DNA from 3 places in the Thioalkalivibrio sp. ALD1 genome. Region 1 is predicted to be linked to each of the others. Evidence: riboswitches for the same ligand, from Rfam matches in the RefSeq annotation. Region 1 holds a riboswitch; each other region holds the start of a gene.
What was found. Region 1 has a riboswitch for cobalamin ahead of F623_RS0105665 (TonB-dependent siderophore receptor). Riboswitches for the same ligand answer to the same signal wherever they lie in the genome.
Positions count from the first base shown of each region.

Region 2: another riboswitch for cobalamin. It lies ahead of F623_RS0109285 (porin); the one in region 1 lies ahead of F623_RS0105665 (TonB-dependent siderophore receptor).
Region 3: another riboswitch for cobalamin. It lies ahead of F623_RS0109185 (TonB-dependent receptor domain-containing protein); the one in region 1 lies ahead of F623_RS0105665 (TonB-dependent siderophore receptor).

Region 1 is NZ_KB906242.1:218,379-225,173, reverse strand. It holds gene F623_RS0105685 (M48 family metallopeptidase) at 261-2,234, opposite strand; gene F623_RS0105680 (LemA family protein) at 2,244-2,828, opposite strand; gene F623_RS0105675 (HPP family protein) at 3,018-3,935, shown strand; tRNA gene F623_RS0105670 (tRNA-Arg) at 3,999-4,075, shown strand; cobalamin riboswitch at 4,257-4,494, shown strand; gene F623_RS0105665 (TonB-dependent siderophore receptor) at 4,681-6,795, shown strand, end outside.
Region 2 is NZ_KB906244.1:112,811-119,605, forward strand. It holds gene F623_RS0109270 (cobalamin biosynthesis protein) at 1-89, shown strand, start outside; gene cobM (precorrin-4 C(11)-methyltransferase) at 89-853, shown strand; gene F623_RS0109280 (cytochrome c) at 914-1,477, opposite strand; partial or broken gene F623_RS0109285 (porin) at 1,497-2,611, opposite strand; cobalamin riboswitch at 2,739-2,973, opposite strand; gene F623_RS0109295 (cytochrome-c peroxidase) at 3,233-4,213, shown strand; gene gltX (glutamate--tRNA ligase) at 4,363-5,769, shown strand; tRNA gene F623_RS0109305 (tRNA-Ala) at 5,812-5,887, shown strand; gene F623_RS0109310 (hypothetical protein) at 5,913-6,143, shown strand; tRNA gene F623_RS0109315 (tRNA-Glu) at 6,164-6,239, shown strand; gene F623_RS0109320 (AAA family ATPase) at 6,321-6,795, opposite strand, start outside.
Region 3 is NZ_KB906244.1:90,186-96,980, forward strand. It holds gene F623_RS0109175 (cyclopropane-fatty-acyl-phospholipid synthase family protein) at 1-676, shown strand, start outside; gene F623_RS0109180 (hypothetical protein) at 783-2,678, shown strand; cobalamin riboswitch at 2,725-2,972, shown strand; gene F623_RS0109185 (TonB-dependent receptor domain-containing protein) at 3,113-4,930, shown strand; gene F623_RS0109190 (cob(I)yrinic acid a,c-diamide adenosyltransferase) at 4,934-5,488, shown strand; gene F623_RS0109195 (cobaltochelatase subunit CobN) at 5,613-6,795, shown strand, end outside.

The DNA of each region.
Region 1 (6,795 bases):
GTCAGCACCCTCATCCGAGGGCGTCTGAAGGGGTGTGTCTGGGGGTGTGGCGTGCCACAAGAGGCCATCATGTGGATACGCGTCCGATACCTACTCGAGGTCGGATAGTGTCTGACAAAAGAAAAGCCCTAGCTCATAGGCCAGGGCTTCTCTATGTCGTATAGTTGAAATACTTGTCTTTTAAGTGCCTTGCGTCTACCCGTTCCGCCACGCCCCCGGAGACTCGCATCATACCGGCTAAGCCGGCCGGCTGTGGAGTGTCAGTCGGACGGCCCGTTCCCCTGTGAGACATCCGCCATCTCCGCGATGGGGAGCGGGATGTGCAGTGCAGCGGCCATGGCGCGCAGCAATTCGATCTCGGCCACCTGGACACCACCGCCACGCTGAACGGTCGCCAACATGGCCTCCACCAGCGTGCGCTTGTCCTTGACCCGCAGTTGATCGAGTCGTTCCAGGGCCTTGTCCAGCACCGTCGCCCAGGCACTGCCGGCGGTGGCCTGCTCCAGCTCGGGGGGAGTTTCGGACTCCAGAGGCATGATCCCCGTCAGCGCCGCCACGCCGGCATTGAACGCCGTAACCGCCGCTTCGGGATCTTCCGGGTGGCCGTGATGGGCCAGAACCGCGAGCACGTAGCGTGCCTGACCACTGTTGTCGGCCAGCCGACGGCGGCCGCCAGAACGGGCCTGCGAGGGACGTTCGATATCCCGTAGCTGACGCCGTACAAGCCGCCCGAGCGCATATTCGAAAGCCGACACCCGGCCATCGGCCTGGATCAGTTCGTCCACAAGCCCCGACAGGACCTCCCGTTCCTGTGGTGGGTGCCGGCGCAGCACGGGGAAGGCCATCTCGAGGAGTGGAATGCGCAGGTCCGGGCTGAGCTCCGGCACCTCCTGCAGCAGTTCGCGTACGCGCTTCTCGCTGTCTTCGCCGCGCGCCTCGAGGATGCGCATCAGCTGGGTATCCCGCACCTCGGTATCAGGGGAGATCAGCAGGTACAGAACCGCCTCGGCAGCCCAGCGGTCGGAGTGCACCGAGCGTTCCAGGACGCTCGGCACCGCGGCGACCAGGAACCCGGCCCCGAGGATATGCGCCAGTCCGGGATCGCCGATCGCGTCGAGCAGGGCCTCGGGGTGCAGCCCCAGCCCACCCCCGGCCTTCGGCTCGGCCTGTTCGCGGGCAGCTTCCGCCTCCTGCTCCTCGCGGCGGCGCCGCGCATCGTCCTGCATGCGCTTGTGCAGCGCCTTGAGTTCCGATGGATCGAAACCCGGCTCGATCTTGCGGATGCGATCCTCCAGCGGCGGATGGGTCGCGAACATCCGGCCCAGGCCGCCATTGACGAACAGCATGTGCCCGACCTCTTCGCTGTCCGCGTTGAGCCCGGAGTAGCTGGCCCCGATCTTCTTCAGCGCCCCGGCAATGCCTTCCGGCTGGCGCGTGAATTGCACCGCCGAGGCATCCGCCAGGTATTCACGCTGGCGCGAAACCGACGCCCGGATCCAGCGGCCGAAGAACAGACCGATGTAGCCGACGATCATCAGTACCAGGCCCGCGACCACGATTCCACCCGCGTTGCGGTTGTTACGGGACAAGCGCATCGCCAGCAGCACGCGCTGCCCGATCAGGGCCATTACCAGGATCCCGAACAGCATCCCGACCAGACGAATGTTCATGCGCATATCGCCATTGAGGATATGCCCGAACTCGTGGGCGACCACGCCCTGCAACTCGTCCCGGTTCAGGTGTTCCAGCGCGCCGCGCGTCACCGCGACCGCGGCATCGGACGGCGAATACCCGGCGGCAAAGGCGTTGATACCCGGTTCCTGCTCCAGCACGTAGACCTCGGGCACCGGCACACCCGAGGCAATCGCGACCTCTTCCACCACGTTCATCAGGCGTCGACGCAACGGGTCCCGGGTATCCCCTTCGACCCGCGTCCCCCCGAGCTCGCGCGCAACCGCCCCGCCGCCATCGCGCAGGCTCAGCATGCGATAGAGACTCCCCAGACCGATCAGGCCCACGGTGAACGCGCTGGTCCAGCCGACCACGTCCAGGTTGTCGCGGAGAAACTCCCGGGTCAGCCAGGGCTCGCCCGGTTCGGTTGCCTGGGCCTGGCCGAACAGCACCAGCGCGATCAGGTTCATCACCACCACAATCGCCAGCACGGCCAGCATGAACAGGCCCAGCAGCAAGCGCGTGCGCCGCTGGGCACGGTCCTGATGTTCAAAGAAATTCATGCCCTGTCCCTAGGAAAAGTTGACCTCGACCGGCTCGCGCTTCTGCGGGTCCTCGATCTCCAGCAATTGCGCCGGGCGGAAGGCGAAGTTGTTGGCGATCAGGGTATTCGGGAACATCTCGCGCAGGATGTTGTACTGCATCACGGCGTCGTTGTAGCCCTGACGCGCGAAGGCCACCCGGTTCTCGGTACTCGTCAGCTCCTCGGAGAGCTGCATCATGTTCTCGTTCGCCTTCAGGTCCGGGTAGTTCTCGGACAGGGCGAACAGCCGCCCCAACGCGCCGGACAGGCCCTGCTCGGCCCCGGAAAGCTGGCGCACGGCCTCGGTGTTCGTGGGGTCCCCGCCCACCTGCTTCAGGCGGTCCATCGCCTGATTGCGCGCCTGGATCACCGCCTCCAGCGTGTCGCGTTCATGGCTCATGTAGCGTTCCGCGACCTTCACCAGGTTGGGAATCAGGTCGTAGCGCCGCGTCAGCTGGACGTCGATCTGGGCAAACGCGTTCTTGTAGCGGTTGCGCGCTGTCACCAGCCGGTTGTACGTCCAGACCGCCCAGACCACGAGCAGCACCACAATCGCGATCAGCACCCATTCCATGCCGGCTTCTCCCTTGACAGGCAAACTGCTGAGTTTACGCACGATCAGCCCTGTCGGCGAACATCCCTACCGGCAAGGGCACGCGGAAGCAGGGAGCCAAATCCCTGACATTCGAACGTCCGCTTGACCGAAACGCCACACACAAAAAAAGCTACACGCAAAATTCAGCTTACAAGGCCCACCCTAGACATGCGCATCGGACGCGACCTCTTTCTCGGCGACTTTCTCGACACCACCAACCACAAGGACAAGCTGATCGCTCTGGTGGGCGCGGTGATCGGGCTGTACCTTTCACTGGAAGTCGCGGCTTCCGTTACCGAGAGCGGGATCAATGGCCTCATCCTGGCCTCTCTGGGGGCGACCGCGGTCCTGCTCTTCGCCGCACCTCGGGCCGCGCTTTCGCAACCCTGGAATGTGCTCGGTGGCCACGCGATTGCTGCCATGGTCGGGGTCGCCGTTCGACACGCGGTGGATCACCCGCTAGTGGCGGCCGCGCTCGCGGTCGGTCTCACTGTCTATGCGATGTACTACCTGCGCTGCCTGCACCCTCCCGGGGGTGCAACGGCGTTGTATGCCGTGATCGGCGGCGCCTCGGTCGAAGAACTGGGCCTACTGTTCATCCTGCACCCGGTCCTCTCCAGTGTGGCCGTCATGTTGCTGGTCGCGGTCGCGATCAACTACCCGTTTCCCTGGCGCCGCTATCCGGCCGCCCTGGCGCGACTGAGCGAGCCCTCGCCTACAGACCCATCCGGCGCACTGGAGCGCTCGGGCATGAGCCAGGCCGATCTGGAGCACGCGATGCGCGATCTCAATCTGTACCTCGACCTGACCGAAGACGACCTTGCGCGTCTGTATCTCCTGGCGCGGCGTCATCACGAGCACCCGGATGCCATCGAGCTCGACGACATTCAGTCCGGGCAGTGCTACAGCAATGGTGCGCAGGACGGCGCCTGGAGTGTACGCAAGGTCCTCGCACGGGACGATGGTCAGGTCACGTATCGCGTGATCAGCGGCGCAGGCGTACCCGAGGAAGGCCACTGCCCCGTCGCGGACTTTGTCGCCTGGGCACACCACCGCGTGGATGCACGCGAATGGCCGTCGCAGTAGCCACTTCGAGGCCCCGCCCCTTTGGCGCGAATCCTGCCGCGCGCTTATACTCGCGACGCGATTGTCTCCGTAGCTCAGCTGGATAGAGCAGCCCCCTCCTAAGGGGCAGGTCGCAGGTTCGAATCCTGCCGGGGACACCATTTTCTTGACCTTCCCCCCAACGTCGCATCTCGATCCCCCACTGCGTCGAGTCTTTTTTGTCATTCGACAAAACCCGATCGCAATGCCTGACGTCACGGCAAAATTACATGAACACAGCTCGCTCATTGTGTTTGGGGCTGCTCACGCCATTCTTTGAACCCGACACTGTATTGCACTAACATCCAAGCCTCGCTCTCGGGTGCCCCTTGGCCATTCAGGTCAAGGTGTTAAACGGGAACCCGGTGAGGTGGTTGTGTTTACAGCAAGCGCCAAACCCGGGACTGCCCCCGCAACGGTGAGCGTGTAGAGACAGGCCAATTAGTGCCACTGCGGTCCCAGCCCGTGGGAAGGCGGCCTGCCTGGGTGAACCTGCGCCCGCACGCGAGTCCGGATACCGGCCCGACGAGTAAGGCCTCGCCACACCTGTGGCTCGGCCGGCCGTCTGGTGGTGCGTGGGGCACAACCGACGAGGAACAGATGGACTCGGTCCAGGCCTTGTCACGTCCGCACGGTTCCGATTTATCGAGAACCCTGTGCTGTTTTGCGCTTCCTCGTATTGCTCCCGCTCAACTGGTCAATGAACCCGTGAAGGAGCACATGCAACATGAGCACGACGCATCTCGGCACTATCAAGCCGTGTCACCGCCTGAAATACATCACTTTCGCGATGACGGTGGGACTAGCTGGCGCCCCGCAGATGGCTCCCGCTGACGAAACTCGTTTGTCGACTGTGTTGGTCGAGGCGGCCCGATACAGTAGCGAACTGAACCTGGATGATTCTGCACCCACGGCAAGCCGTCTGGGTATCACGCTCGACGAACTCCCGGCCAGTGCAACGATCATAGACGCGGAAGAGCAACTTGCTCGTGGCGTCCGCAACACTCGAGAGGCTGTAGAAGCTGCAGGAGGTTTCTCTGGAGGAAACCCACCAGGTGCGCCGGCCTCATTCTCGAGCCGGGGATTCACCGGAAACGACATCACCATTCTGTACGACGGAGTGCGCGTCGCCGAACCAAGCATGTTCGCCCGCCCTGGTAGCAACTGGATGTACGACCGCGTCGAGGTCCTGCGCGGGCCGGCATCGGTCCTCCATGGTGAGGGGGCAATTGCCGGAGCCATAAACTACGTGCCGCGCCGGCCGGATCCGGACCGGACCTCCGGGGATCTGCTGCTGGGTGCCGGCTCGTTTGGCGAGAATCGGATTGGCGCTGGCATCGGTGGCCCGACCGATATCGACGGTCTCTCGTATCGTATCGATGGCAGCATCCTGACTCGCGATGGCGAGACCGACCGCACAGGGGAGCACTACGAGAACCTGAGTGCATCCCTGCGGTATGACGCGTCCGACCGACTGCAATTCACGCTTTCCGGTGAATGGATGCGCGATGACATTGAGGCTAATTTTGGTTTGCCTGTCATCGATGGCGGTATCGACGATCGAACAATCGGCAACAACTACAACGTCTCCGACGCCGAGATGGACATGGAAGGCTACTGGGTCCGCTTCGATACCGACTTTGCCGCTACCGACCGGCTTACTTTCCGCAATCAAGTCTACGTCCACGAGGCTAAACGCAACTGGAAGAACATCGAGGCCTATAGCTACGACCCCGAGAACGACGCCATTGAACGTTCAGTTCCGATCCAGATTGCTCATGATCAGGCCCTTGTGGGAAACCGCTTGGAAGCGATTCATGAACACACCCTCTTCGGTCTTCCTCACCGCGTCAGCGTAGGCGCCGAGGTGAGTCGAAATCGCTTCGAACACCACAACAACTCGCCCTACGCTGGACAGGACCGTGTAGACGTACACAATCCCGATCCGGGGCTGTATTTTTCGGACTCCCCGTTCGAACCTGGCATCCGTACGGTCAACCAGCGCTACGCAATCTTCGGCGAAAACCGGCTTGTGTTGGGCGGCGGCGTCAGCGTGATTGGGGGGCTGCGCCATGAACTGATCCGGCTGGATGGCGAGAACCTTCGCGAGAGCGAACGTACAGTTGAACATTACCGCCCGACCACCGGGCGTGTGGGGATTGTCTGGGACTTGCCAGCGGGTTTTACGGCATACGGCCAGTATGCAACCGGCGCCAAGCCCGTCGGCAGCACCGTGACCTTTTCCCCGGGGGCCGAAGGTAACCGCCTGGAGCGATCACGCTCTGTCGAAGCCGGACTTCGACAGAGGACCTGGGACGATCGTCTGGAGTGGAGCCTGGCTTTCTACGACATCGCCAAGCGCAATCTCACTACCGAAGTCGCTGGAAATCCGGACGAGCAACGCCAGATCGGGCGTCAAGAATCGCGAGGCGCAGAGCTAACGCTCGCCATCCGTCCGTCGCGGCACTGGCGTTTACAAGCTGACGGGACCGTGCTAAACGCCGAGTTTGCCGACTATCGAGCAGGTGGAGAAAGCTTCGACGGCAACACACCGCCCAACGTGCCGGAACGCCTGGCAAACCTGCGTGCAGAATGGTTCGCAACTGACCGCCTTACTCTGGAGACCAATGCCCGTTATGTCGGTCCGCGAACAGGTGATGACGCGAACACCATCGAAATACCCTCCTACACACTATTAGGAGCTGCTGCCACATGGCATTTTCGAGAGTTTGACCTGACTCTAAGAGGTCGCAATCTAACCAATGAGCAACATGTAACGTGGAGTTCTTTTGGTGGCTCTCAATGGATTCTCGGCGAATCTCGCAGTCTTGAGTTAACCCTT
Region 2 (6,795 bases), on a different contig from region 1:
TGCTGCCGCGGCGGCTCTCGGCACGGGCGAGCTGCGCGGTGGCCGTGCGGACGGTGAACGGGACAGACGGGAATTTCGAGGAGTTTTGATGACGGTTCATTTTGTCGGAGCGGGGCCCGGTGCGGCCGATCTGCTGACCTTGCGCGGGCGCGATCGTATCGCGGCCTGCCCGGTATGCCTTTATGCCGGTTCGCTGGTGCCGGAGGCGGTGCTGGAACATGCCCCGGAGGGGGCGCGCGTGGTCAACACCGCGCCGCTGACGCTGGACGCGATCATGGAGGAAATCGAACGGGCCCACGCGGCGGGTCAGGACGTGGCGCGGTTGCACTCCGGCGATTTGTCGGTTTACAGCGCGCTGGGGGAGCAGATCCGCCGGCTGGAGGCGGCCGGGATCGACTACAGCATCACGCCCGGCGTGCCGGCGTTCTCCGCTGCCGCCGCGACTCTGGGGCGGGAACTGACGGTGCCGGAGGTGGTGCAGTCGGTGGTGCTGACGCGTACGCCGGGACGGGCGTCCTCCATGCCGGAGCGCGAACGGCTGGCGAGCTTTGCCGCCACTGGGGCGACCCTCGCGATCCACCTATCGCTGCACAATATCGAGACCGTGGTCGAGGACCTGCGGCCGCACTATGGCTGCGACTGCCCGGTGGCGATCGTGTTTCGCGCCAGCTGGCCGGACGAGACCGTGGTGCGCGGTACGCTGGGGAATATCGCGGAACGGGCGCAGGCCCTGACCATGCGGCGCTCGGCGCTGATCCTGGTGGGCCCGGCTCTGGATCCGGGCGATTTCCGCGACAGTGCGCTGTACGACCCGGCGCATGTGCGCCGCTACCGTGGCATGGATGGCGACTGAGTGTCGGGCGGCTGATCGGGAAAGGGGCCGCCAAGCGGCGGCCCCGGGTGTCAGAGTGATTCAGCGACGGCGGTAGTTGTCGTGGCAGGCGAGGCACTGGTGGCGCACGCCGTTCAGGACCTCGGTTGCGCGCACCTGGAAGCTCTCGTCCTCCAAGTCGTCGGCCGCGTCGACTTTTCGTTGCAGCTCGGCCGTGGCCTCGCGGAATGCCGCCTTGTATGCGGAGAACTCCGGGTCCTCCCAGGCCTTGGGGAGCGCCCCCGGCTCGCCTTCACGAGCCGGTGTCTCCTTTGCGAACCAGGTTTCGATGTCGTCGCCCCTGCGCGCCAGTTCGCGGGCAAGGTCGGGCAGTTGCCCTGCGAATGGAGCGTCATAGCGCAAGATCTGCTCGATGCTCCGGTAGACGGCCGAATTGCCCTGCATGCTCTGCTGACGAAAGCGCTGGAAGGCCTCGCTGGCATCGACTCCGGCCGGATCGTCCAGGGTCTCCGCAAAGTCGTCGCCCCAGGGGCCCGGCATCGCGACGCTGACCTCGGCGGTGGCCGGGCCTGCCGCGGCAGCCAGTACCAGCACGGCGGTGAGGGCGGTGGTCAGAGCTTGATGGGTGGATTGCGTCCGTTTCATGGCGATTCTCCCTGTTCGTTCAGAAGCGGAACTGGTGCTGCAGGTGCAACTCCCAGTCCGAGGTGTCGGCGTCGCGGTCGAACCACATAAGCTGGGTCTTCTGCCGCTGACCTCGGTGGTACCAGTTCAGGCCGGCGCCCCATTCGCGCTGCCAGCGCTCGTCAGTGCCAAGGTCGTCGCCCGCGTCGTGGCGCAATACGGCGTGGCGCGCGGCGAACTCCAGTCCCTCCATTGGCAGTGATTGCGCCAGCTCCAGCTCCGCACCCAGGTCGTGGTAGCTCGCGGTCTGGTCTGGCGAGACGTCGCGCCGGAAAGCGGCCAGTGAGAGCGAGGTATGACCAAATTTGATTACGGCATCGGCCGTGGTGGTCACCCAGTCGGCGCGCTGGTTGTCCACGGTGTCTTCCACACCGCGGCTCCAGTCGCGCAGATGGTTACGGTTGGCGGCCTGTACGCCCACTCCCAGGGCGACGGTGCGCTCCACGGCTTGGCCCACCGTGGTGTTGTCACGCGGGACCATGCCGACCGGGGCCCATGCGCCGCGTGCGCTGAACAGATGGCCGGATGTGGAGGGGCGATCGTCGCGCTGATCCAGACGCCCGCGACCGTCAAACACGCCGATGGCCCATGCGCTGTCGTCGCCGGCGCCGCCCAGCAGGGCGATACCGGTGTCGCGGCCGGCCGGAACCTCGAACTGGTTGCCGGCGATGCTCAGTTCGGTGAACAGGCGGTTGGGTCCGCCGATATCCCGCGACAGGCCAAAGGGGACCGTAAACTGGCCAGCCCGCAGGCCCAGGTGTTCACCCAGTGCGTACTGCAACCAGATGTCGCGCATGGACAGCTCGCCGCTGCTGAAGTCCGGCTGCAGGCGGAAGCTCAGATCGGGGTGAACCAGAGTTCCCGAGGTGTCTAGCCAGGCACGGCGGACGTCGAATTCGCTGCTGGAACCGTCCGGGTCGCGGTTATAGCTGTAGCGGCCCTGGATCAGGGATCCAGGGTGACTTGAAGCCCGTCATCCGCGTCGCCGAACTCGAAACTGGCCTGCGCGGCGCCGACGCTTGCCGATGTTATCAGGCACAGCATGGACAGCGCCGGGACGGCATGCCGCACCGGCTGAAGTTGGGCATTTTTCATTGTTGTGGTGCTCCCTAGGCGCGCTACCCCGCACGCCGTGGATGAAACGACGCCGGAAGCTGGACAGGGAGCAGGGGAGGCCGGGCGATGCGAGCACGCCGGTCTGGCCCGCTCGGCCGCCCACCGCGGCGTCGGGTGTCCTCCAGGCCGGTCTCCGGACTCGCGGAGTGGATGCGCGATGCATCCAGGGCGGATCGCCTTCCCGCGGGCATCCCGGGGATGCACCGCAGTGGCATTGGATCCGCCCGTCTCCGCCTACCGTTGCGGGGGCAGTGCCGGCCTTGCGAATGTCGATTCGCGCACCGGCTTCCCGATTATCCCCGGCGACTGAACGCCGGGGCACCTGGAGAGAGGCGAACCGTAATTGAACGGTTTGAGGGGGTCAAGGTTGCCCGGGCATCCCGGGAAACGGTGTTTTGGGCGCAAACTCGGCTTCCCCTGGAGGCTGATAATTGATCCAGATCATCCCCGAGCCGGATTTTGATCGCGACCAGGTTCCCACGTCTGTAGGGTGGGTTTCAGGTGGTTTGGACCGAGTCTATATCGGTTCGCACCGATGCCCGCTTCTCAGATGTCCATTGCTCAAGGGAGACCTGTATGAAAACGCTTTCCGGATTCCGCATGACGGCGCTGGCGGCCTGCGCGGCCGTCGCATTCGGGGCGGCGGCACCGGCCGTGGCCGATACCGACTATTCCGAATACCGCGACGTGTTCGAGCCGCTGCCGGCGCTGCCGCCGATCCCGGCGGACAACTCGATGACCAAGGAGAAGATCGAGCTGGGCAAGATGCTGTTCTTCGAACCGCGGATCTCCAGCTCCGGCGTGATCTCCTGCGCGACCTGCCACAACCCGGCGCTGGGCTGGGCGGACCGCATCCCGCGCGCGGTCGGCCATGACGGCCAGGTCGGCGAACGCAACACCCCGACCGTGCTGAACTCCGGCTTCTTCACCGCGCAGTTCTGGGATGGCCGCGAGGACGATCTGGAAGGCCAGGCCCTGGGTCCGATCCAGGACGCGATCGAGATGGCGATGCCGCTGGAGGAGGCGATCGCGCGCCTGGAGGAGTTCAACGAGTACCAGGAGAAGTTCGAGGCTGCCTATCCTGACTATGACGGCGACAACGTGATCAATACCGACCACGTGGCCAAGGCCCTGGCGACCTTCCAGCGCACGCTGAACACCCCGAACTCGCCGCTGGATCGCTGGCTGGCCGGGGACGAGGGCGCGATGAGTGATCAGCAGATGCGCGGGATGAAGCTGTTCGCCGATAACGGCTGCGTGGCCTGCCACAGCGGGCCGGCGCTGACCGACAGCGGTTTCCATCGTATCCAGGTACCGGGCTCGGAGGACAAGGGCCGCTATCTGGTCACGGGCGATGAGGCCGACAAGTTCGCGTTCAAGACCCCGACGCTGCGCAATGTGGCGCTGACCTACCCCTACATGAACAACGGCGAGACCGCGACGCTGGACGAGGCGATCCGCATCATGGGGCAGGAGATGCTGGGCATGGAGTTCAGCGATGACGAGGTCGCGGACATCGAGGCCTTCATGCATGCGCTGACCGGCGAGATGCCGCGCTTCGAGATCCCAGCCCTGCCGTAAACGCGCACGCGCGTGACCGAATTCTCCTTGTGGGGATCCTTGCAGGCCGGGGCTTTGTCCCCGGCCTTTTTCGTTTCCGGGCGGTCGGTCCGCGGCGCTTCTGCTACCCTGTGCGCCTTTCACGACCACCGGAATCGAGTGTCTGACGCATGAGTTTTCGTACCCGTTTTGCCCCCAGTCCGACCGGCTATCTGCATATTGGCGGTGCCCGCACCGCGCTGTTCTCCTGGCTGTACGCGCGCCACCACGGTGGCGAGTTCGTGCTGCGTATCGAGGACACCGACCTGGAGCGCAGCAATGCGGAATCGGTCAACGCGATCCTCGAGGGCATGAACTGGCTGGGGCTGACCTACGATCACGGGCCGTTCTATCAGACGGAGCGCTTCGATCGGTACAAGGAAGTGATCGACCAGTTGATGGCCGCGGGCCACGCCTATCGTTGCTACTGCACGAAGGAAGAGCTGGATGCGATGCGCGAGGAGCAGAAGGCGCGCAAGGAGAAGCCGCGCTACGACGGCCGCTGCCGTGCGCGCACCGAGCCGCGCGAGGGCGTGGAGCCGGTGATCCGTTTTCGCACGCCGGACGAGGGTGTGACCATCGTCGACGACATGGTGCGCGGCAAGGTCGCGTTCCAGAACAGCGAACTGGATGATCTGATCATCGCCCGCTCCGACGGCTCGCCGACCTACAACCTGACGGTGGTGGTCGATGACATGGATATGGAGATTACCCATGTGATTCGGGGCGATGACCACCTGAACAACACCCCGCGCCAGATCAACATTCTTAAGGCGCTGGGCGTGGAGCCGCCGCGCTACGGCCACCTGCCGATGATCATGGGCCCGGACGGCGCCAAGCTCTCCAAGCGCCACGGCGCGGTCTCGGTGATGCAGTATCGCGACGAGGGCTATCTGCCGGAGGCCCTGCTGAATTACCTGGTGCGCCTGGGCTGGGCGCATGGCGATCAGGAGATCTTTTCGGTGGACGAGCTGGTACGCCTGTTCGACATCCAGGACGTGAACCAGTCCGCCTCCGCGATCAACCCCGACAAGCTCCTGTGGCTGAACCAGCACTACATCAAGTCGCTGGACCCGGACCATGTGGCGCTGGAGTTCGGCTGGCACCTGGGGCAGCTGGGGATCGACCCGTCCAATGGCCCAGCGATGCGCGATGTGGTGATTGCCCAGCGCGAGCGGGCGCGCACCCTGCGCGAGATGGCCGAGAACAGCGTGTACTTCTACCGCGAGTTCGAGGAGTACGACGAGAAGGCTGCGCGCAAGCAACTCACGGCCGATGCCGAGGCCGTGCTCCAGACTTTGCACGACGGTTTCAGCGCGCTCGGCGCCTGGGAGAAGGAGCCGCTGCACGAGGTCGTGCTGCACACCGCCGAGCGTCTGGATCTGAAGCTGGGCAAGGTTGCACAGCCGCTGCGCGTGGCCCTGACCGGGGGCACGGTATCGCCGCCGATCGACGATACGCTGGTCCTGATCGGGCGCGAGCGTTCACTCGCCCGGATCGACCGCGCGCTCCAGAAAATTTCGGCGGAGGCGGGTTGACACTCCAGGGGGTGCTGGCTACAGTACGCGCTCGCCTGACACGGGGCCATAGCTCAGCTGGGAGAGCGCCTGCATGGCATGCAGGAGGTCGGCGGTTCGATCCCGCCTGGCTCCACCAAATTCGGGTGTAAGCGAGATCACCGATGCATCGTTTTGGGGTTATATCCATCTGGGTGGGTCTGGTGATCGCAGTGGTTGGGCTGTTCGGCGGTTTCGGGCTCATGTTCACCGGGGAACAAACCTGGTCCAAGCCCCTGATTGCGGCGGTTCCGATCGGATTTCTTCTGGTGTTTACCGGTGTCGTTACCACGATTATCTATCGTGAGACGGCCGGAGGCAGAGGAAGCGGCCGGCCGCAGGGCCCGCCGAACTAGCAACAAGACGTTGCCTCTACGTCCCCATCGTCTAGAGGCCTAGGACACCGCCCTTTCACGGCGGCGACCGGGGTTCGAATCCCCGTGGGGACGCCATTATTCGGAAAAGGCCCGAACCGAAAGGTTCGGGCCTTTTCTTTTTCCGCTGATCAAGCCAGCGTTTCCCCCAGAATCGGCTCAGGCGAGCCGCGGGTTCTGCTGCAGCCTCTCTTCGGGTGTGGGTCGGCGCGGGATGATGCAGCGGTTGATGCGCTGGATCTCGCGTTCGCTCCACTGGCGCCAGACGTCGTCCCGAGTGAAGCGGGCATAGTCGAGCAGGGTCAATCGTTCGATATTCGGGTTGCCGTGGTCGTGGGCCAGACGGCGTGCTCGCTCCAGTTCCTGCCAGCCTTCGCTGTCGGTGCCGTCGCTGCGTTCGAGCAGCGCATGGGCACGTAGCCGCCGGGTCGAGGGCTCGAAGCCGTGGTCGCCCCGTTTAAGGCAGTTTTGCAATGTTTCTGTCGCAATCTCGAGCCGGTCGGAGGGGTCGGCTTCGGTGGCATGCAGTGCGTCGAGTACAAACAACTGAAAAATGGTGCTGACGCCGTCCATGATGTGGCGCAGCGCTTCTGCCTGCTCCCGGAGCGGTGCCACGGCGGAGGCGTCGCCCTGC
Region 3 (6,795 bases), on a different contig from region 1:
CGATGTCCAGGTGGACGGGATCACCCTCTCAAGAGAGCAACTGCGAGTGGCTCAGGCGGAGGCGAAACGCCGGGGCCTCGATGATCGCGTTCGCTTCTTCTATCAGGACTACCGCGAACACAACGACCAGTACGACCGGGTCGTCAGTGTCGGCATGTTCGAGCATGTCGGTGTGCCCAACTACGGCACCTTCTTCCAGCGGGTGAACGACCTGCTGAAGGAGGACGGCGTGGCTGTCTTGCACACGATCGGTCGCCAGGGGCCACCGGGTACGACCAACCCCTGGCTGAGCAGGTACATCTTCCCCGGTGGTTACACCCCGGCCCTGTCCGAGGTGATGGAGGCGCTGGAGCCGACCCCGCTGCATACCACCGATATCGAGTTCTGGCGGTTGCACTATGCCGAGACGCTCGCGGAATGGTACCGCCGTTTCCAGAAGGTCCGCGCCGAGGCCGTGGATCACTTTGACGAACGCTTCTGCCGCATGTGGGAGTTTTATCTGGCCAGCTGCGAGGCGACGTTCCGCTGGTGGCGCCAGGTGGTCTTCCATATCCAGATGGCCAAGCGACAGGATGCCGTGCCATTGACCCGTGACTATCTGTATTCCGATACGGCGCCTGCGGTGGTCTCTACGCCGCCCGGTGAGGCGGCTTCCCAGAGTCGTAGCGCGGCGTAGCTCCAGCGTATTCAGCATTCGACCGAGCATTTTCCGCTAAGCGGCCGCCCGCAACCCTGCTGTTTTCCCTACACTTCACCAAAACGCTGAAGGGCAGGGACGACGGGTGTTTGGCAGGTTTCGCAAGCGGCAGCAGCAGGAGGCCCCGGAGGCGGCGAGCCCGAGTCAGGAGCATGTGCTGATCGAGGCGGCCGGGCGCAGCCGGATCACCGAGGTCGCGGCCAGTGCGCGCAAGGTGCCCTGGTCGCTGAACATGCTGCAGCTGTTGTGGGCCGCAGGTCCGGTGACCTTCCTCGCCATGCAGGGGGGTTACTTCCTGGGCTTCGGCCACGCCGCTCCCGCTCAGAATTTTATCTTCTTTGCCGTCTACACCCTGTTGTTCGGGGTGATTGGTCTGCTGGCGCGTTTCATTGCCGATGCCACGCGTGGCAAGCGTCAGGAGCGTTCGCGCGAGCAGTTGCGCAACACGATCGACCTGTTACCGGATTTGCTTTTCGTTACGCGTGATCTCGCGATGGCCGAGATGGCCCCGGACATGCGACGACGCAAGGCGGCCGAGGTGTTGCTGCACGAGGTGGACATCTCGCCGGAAGGGGTCGCGGTCGCGGTGCGCGAGATGACCGGTGATACCAGCCTTGCATCAGCCGCGGAGCAGATCGAGATCTACCGTCGGCTGGGGCTGCGCTCGCGCGTGGCCGATCTGGTCGATGCAACCGTGGATGCACGGCTGGCCGCGCTGGAAAAACTGCACCATGATGCCCCCGAACTGGCGGATCCGTTACGTGACCGCCTGCAGGGTCTTGCGCCAACCCGCGAGGATGGCGTGCGACGAATCGAACAGTTTCTGGATCGCCTGTTCTCGGCGGCGGATTCGGACGACCTGACCCGCTGTACGCTGGAAGATGCACAGGCCGTGTTCGTGCTCGCCTTTGAGCTGGTCAATGGGCGGCAGATCCGCCGGCTGAGTTTCGAGTGGTCGGGAGGTTGGCGGCTCGGTAATGCACTGGACCGGCTTGAGCACCAGGGCAATCGCTTCCGTGTTGCGCAGGCTGCAGTGGTTAGCCGGCTACGGTCGCTGGCAACCTTGCTGGCGCAACATCCGGTGAGCACACTGGACCCGCAGGTGCTGCGCGAGCCAACCCTCGAGATGGGGCGTGAAGTACTGCGGACCCTGCTGCAGCTGGAGCAGTCTCGTCCGCCTGTGCATTCGCCGGAAGGCCGACTGCTGGGGCGTGCACTGCGTTACGTCGAGGGCCTGCGTGCGGCACGTGACCAACTCATTCAGGCCCAGAGCCGTTACGCCACCGCAGTTGAACGCTGGGAGGCATTACGGCGCAAGGAGGTCGAGAAGAAGGGTCAGAAGAGCTGGTTCAAGCGCAGCGCACGGGGCATCCGGGTCAGCGAAGAAGTGATTGAACTTACGGACGACCAGAAGCTGCGCCTTGCCGATCGTTTCTGCGAGTACCTGTCGGAACTCGGCATCCAGCGCGAGGGCGACCTGTTCAAGCTTGCGGGGCACCCCCTGGAGGAGGAAGCTGCCAAGCGGATCGGTATCCAGCTGGCATTGATTCTGGAGCCGTTGGTGGATCTGACCAATCCCAGTATTCAGCGAGCGATCTATGCGAATCCGGCGGCCTATCTGGGTGGGCTTTATGTCGGCATGAGTGCGGATGCCAAGGCAGGTTTGGGTTCGGCGATGGTACGCCTGGTGCGCCAGGACCTGGGGCGCACGGCGGAGTGGCTGGCACTGCGCTTGACACGCATCTACTACCTGCCGTTGTCCGACTCCATGCGCGAATTTCTGGTTCAAAAATATGGCGCCAATCCGGAGCGCCTGGAGATGCTGGCGGCGCACCCGGTGGAGGAGGGCGCACAGACGCCGCCGGTGGCATTGCGTGCCGAGCGCTCACCAGAGTTCGATGCCATGTTGCAGGACAAGGCCTGGGGTCGGCTGCTCAAGCGTGGAGCGCGTTATCTGCAGGCGGATGCGCAGCACTCCTGACGCGGGGCCACGTTGCGGGCCTGGCAATTTCTTGACCAATTGTGTAGGCTTTCGTGCGTTTTCTGGTGCCCGCCGGCGTGTCTCGCCGGAGGTTAAACGGGAAGATCGGTGAGTCCGCCCACGGCTGTGGGTGACTCGGGACGAATCCGACGCTGCCCCCGCAACGGTGATCGAGCGAGAGGCCCTGATGGCCTCTGATGGTCGCGGCATACGCCACTGAACGGAATCGTTCGGGAAGGCGCCGCACCGGAACGTTCGTCAGCCCGGAGACCGGCCAGGGAATGATCGCGCGGCATGCGGCGGGCATGCGAGGCGGATGGTCGGCCCGGCCGCTAGTCGGTTGTTGCCGGTCTCCCCCGTGTTTGTCTCCCCCTGTCTGCGTGGTCCCGACGAATTTACGGCGTGCGGGCGGCTCGCCGGGAGACACGGACGACATGAAACGCACAGCACTTTCCACGGCCATCCTGCTGGCCACGACTCCGCTTCTGGCCGAGACACCGGACTCCGATTCCGAAGCGCACACCCTCGATGTGGTTCAGGTCACGGCCGCGCGTATCGCGCAGACGGTCGACGAGGCCCTGTCCTCGGTCACCGTCATCGACCGCGAAGAGATCGAGCGCCTGCAGCCGCAGCAGTTCACCGACCTGCTGGAAGGCCGCGCCGGGATCGAGACCTCCCAGAACAGTGCCTTCGGCAAGACCACCTCGGTCCACACGCGTGGCACCAGTTCCGACCACACCCTGCTCCTGATCGACGGGGTGCGCATGGGGTCGGCCACCAGCGGCGGGGCAAGCTGGCAGTTCCTGCCGCCGGAGGAGATCGAGCGCGTGGAGATCGTCCGCGGGCCGCGTACCAGCATCTACGGCTCCGATGCCATTGGCGGCGTGGTGCAGGTCTTTACCCGCGAGGGCAAGAAGGGACCGCCAAGGGTGAACGCGTTTGTCGGGGGCGGCAGCTTCAACACCTGGGAAACGGGTGTGGGTGTCGCCGGCGGAACCGAGAACACCAACTACAGCTTCTCGCTCAGCCACTTCGAGACCGACGGCATCAACGTCCAGGATGACGTTGGCGATGACGACCGTGACGGCTACGACAACACCTCGCTCGCGACCAAGGTGACCCACCGTCTGGACAACGGTGCGGAGGTCTTCGGGAATATGTTGTATTCGGAAGGTTCAACCGAGTTCGATACCGATTCCCAGTTCTCGCCGGACTCCTCGGACTTTGTGCATGCGGCCTTGCGGGCTGGCTTCCGTATTCCGGTTACGCGGCAGTGGCAGACGGAACTGTCGGTTGGCCACAGCCGTGACGAGTCGGAGAATTTTCTCGACGGCGAATTCTTTTCCCAGTTCGATACACGTCGCGACATGATCGACTGGCGCAACGATATCGATTTCGGGGATCGCGTTTACCTCGTGACTGGTATTGATGCGCACGAGGACCGCGTCGAGAGCGACACCGATTACGATGAAGGTTCGCGTTACAACGTTGGAGCGTACTCCGTGGTGCAGGTGGATCTTGGGCGCCACGATCTCGAAGGCAGCCTGCGCTACGACGACAACGAGCAGTTCGGGGACAAGACGACCGGTCAGGTCGCATGGGGCATGCAGGCCTCGGAAACGGTTCGGTTGCGGGCTTCCTACGGCACGGCGTTCAAGGCACCTACGTTCAATGATCTCTACTTCCCGGGGTTCGGAAACCCCGATCTTGATCCGGAGACCTCCCGCACGTTTGAGTTCGGCGCCCGCTACACCAGCGGGCCGTACTATGCCGATGCCGCCATCTTCCAGACCGATCTCGACCAGATGATCACCTTCGATCCCATCGCATTTCGGGCAGAAAACGTGGACGAGGCCCGGATTCGCGGCGTCGAACTGGAAGGGGGTTACGACGGAGCCCAATGGGTCTCTCGCGCCTCCCTGACCTTCCTGGATGCCGAAGACCGGGAGACTGGAAACGAACTGCGTCGCCGCTCGCCCGTCACGGCGCGCGTGGATCTGGATCGCCAGTTCCAGCGTTTCTCCATGGGGAGCTCGGTCATCGCCAAGAGCCGTGCCTACAATGATCGCGACAATGAGGAACGGCTTGCCGGGTACGGACTGTTGAACCTGCGTGCGAGCTATCAGATTGCGCCGGAATGGCAGATTCAGGCGACGGTCAATAACGTGTTCGACAAGGACTACGAGATGGCTCGCGGTTATAACCAGCCGGGGCGGGCGGCGTTCGTGAAGCTGCGCTACCAGCAGAGGTGATGCATGGGTAATCGACTGTCGAAGATTGCGACCCGTACGGGTGACGAAGGCCGGACCGGCCTGGGCGATGGCTCGCGGGTGGACAAGGACAGCCACCGCGTAGAGGCGTTTGGCGACGTGGACGAGCTGAACAGTGTCGTGGGCCGGGTGCTGGTCCACGATCTCCCGGAAGAGGTTCGGCGCGTGCTGGCTCTGGTTCAGCACGAGCTGTTCGACCTGGGGGCGGAGCTGGCAGTGCCGGGGCATCAGGCACTGCCGGATGCCTCTGTGGAGCGGCTCGATGTGGAGCTGGAAAGCTTCAACGCCGAGTTGCCGCCGCTCGAAGAGTTCATCCTGCCGGGCGGTGGCCCGGCCACGGCCGACTGCCACATCGCCCGTACGGTCTGCCGGCGCGCGGAACGTCGTCTGGTGGCGGTGAATCACCATGAGACGCTGCGGCCAAGCTCGCTGGCCTACATCAATCGCCTGTCGGATCTTCTGTTCGTGCTCTGCCGTGTCCTTGCGCGTCACGAGAACGGTGCGGAAGTCCTCTGGCAGCCGGCCAACAAGCGCGGCTGAGACCGCCCGCGTCTGCCGGTTTTCGGGTGCCGTTTCCACGGCACCCTCCTGCGCATAACTGACTGGCGACGCCACCATTGCACCGGTCGCGTCGCCCCATCGGATTTTCTTCGGGGTTCATCGCATGTCCTTCTGGAAACGCAGCCTGGTTTTGCTGATCGTCATACTGTGGAGCGCGCCCGCCTGGGCAGGACCCCAGATCGTCGGCATCGTCTCCGAGCGCTCGGCCCCCGAGGTAGCCGCCGGTGCGCATCGATTCCTGGAGGCCGTGCCGGATGCCGAGGTGGTGCTGCGCACGCCGGAGCAGTTGGCGGACAAGTCGGACTCGTCAATCCAGGCGCTGTGGCGCGATGCCGACGCGGTGCTCGTGGCAGCGGTGTTCGGGGACCAGGCCGGTCGTCTCGAACGTCTGCTGCGCGAAGAGCCACCGGCCGAGTCAGCGCCGATCCTCGCGATCAACAGCGAACGGCGCCTAACTGCGTTGTCCCGCATCGATGGCCAGGTGGTGCTGGAGGAACTGGACGAGGAGGCCCGGACCGAACTGACCGAGAACCCTGAAGCGGGCGAGGATCCGCGCGAGCACCTGGCCCGGCAGCAGGAGCGCTTCTCAAACCAGGCCGACTGGCTGACCGGACGTGCGTTCTATCAGGGCCGCACACCGGAGAACATGGAGGGCATGATGCGCTGGCTGGCCGCTCGGGGCGGGCACTCGATCGAGGTGCCGGAACCGGATCCGCGCGAGACCATCCGCTATTACCGGGATGGCCAGTCGGTGGCCGATCCGGAGGATCTTGGCCTGGATGCCAGGCCGGCCGTGGTCGTGCTGGACCTGGATACCGGTGACCGTCCCGGTGACCGCGAGCTGCTGGATGCGACCTGCGAGGCGCTTGAGGCCCGGGATATCCAGTGCTTCGCGGTACTCGCGCGCTGGGGTGGGGCCAGTCGCGAGGCGGTCGAGAATCTCGCGGCATCGGCGGCACCCGCCGAACTGAGCGGGATCGTCAGCCTGCAGGACTTCGTTGTGGGCGGCGGTGGCAATCGCGAGGCGGTGGCCGAGGCCTTCGCCGAGCTGGATGTCCCGGTGGTCAAGGGGATTCGTCTGGCGGACGTGAGCGAGACCGAGTGGCGGCTCTCGCACGAGGGCATCCCCTGGGACAAGGTCCACTATCACGTGGCCATGCCGGAATTGCAGGGCGCCAGCCAGCCGATGGTGCTGGCGACCGCGGGCGAGCCCACGCAGGACGAACGCACCGGTGTGCAGCTGGCCCTGCCCGAGCCGGTGGGCGAGCGGGTGGAGGCCCTGGCCG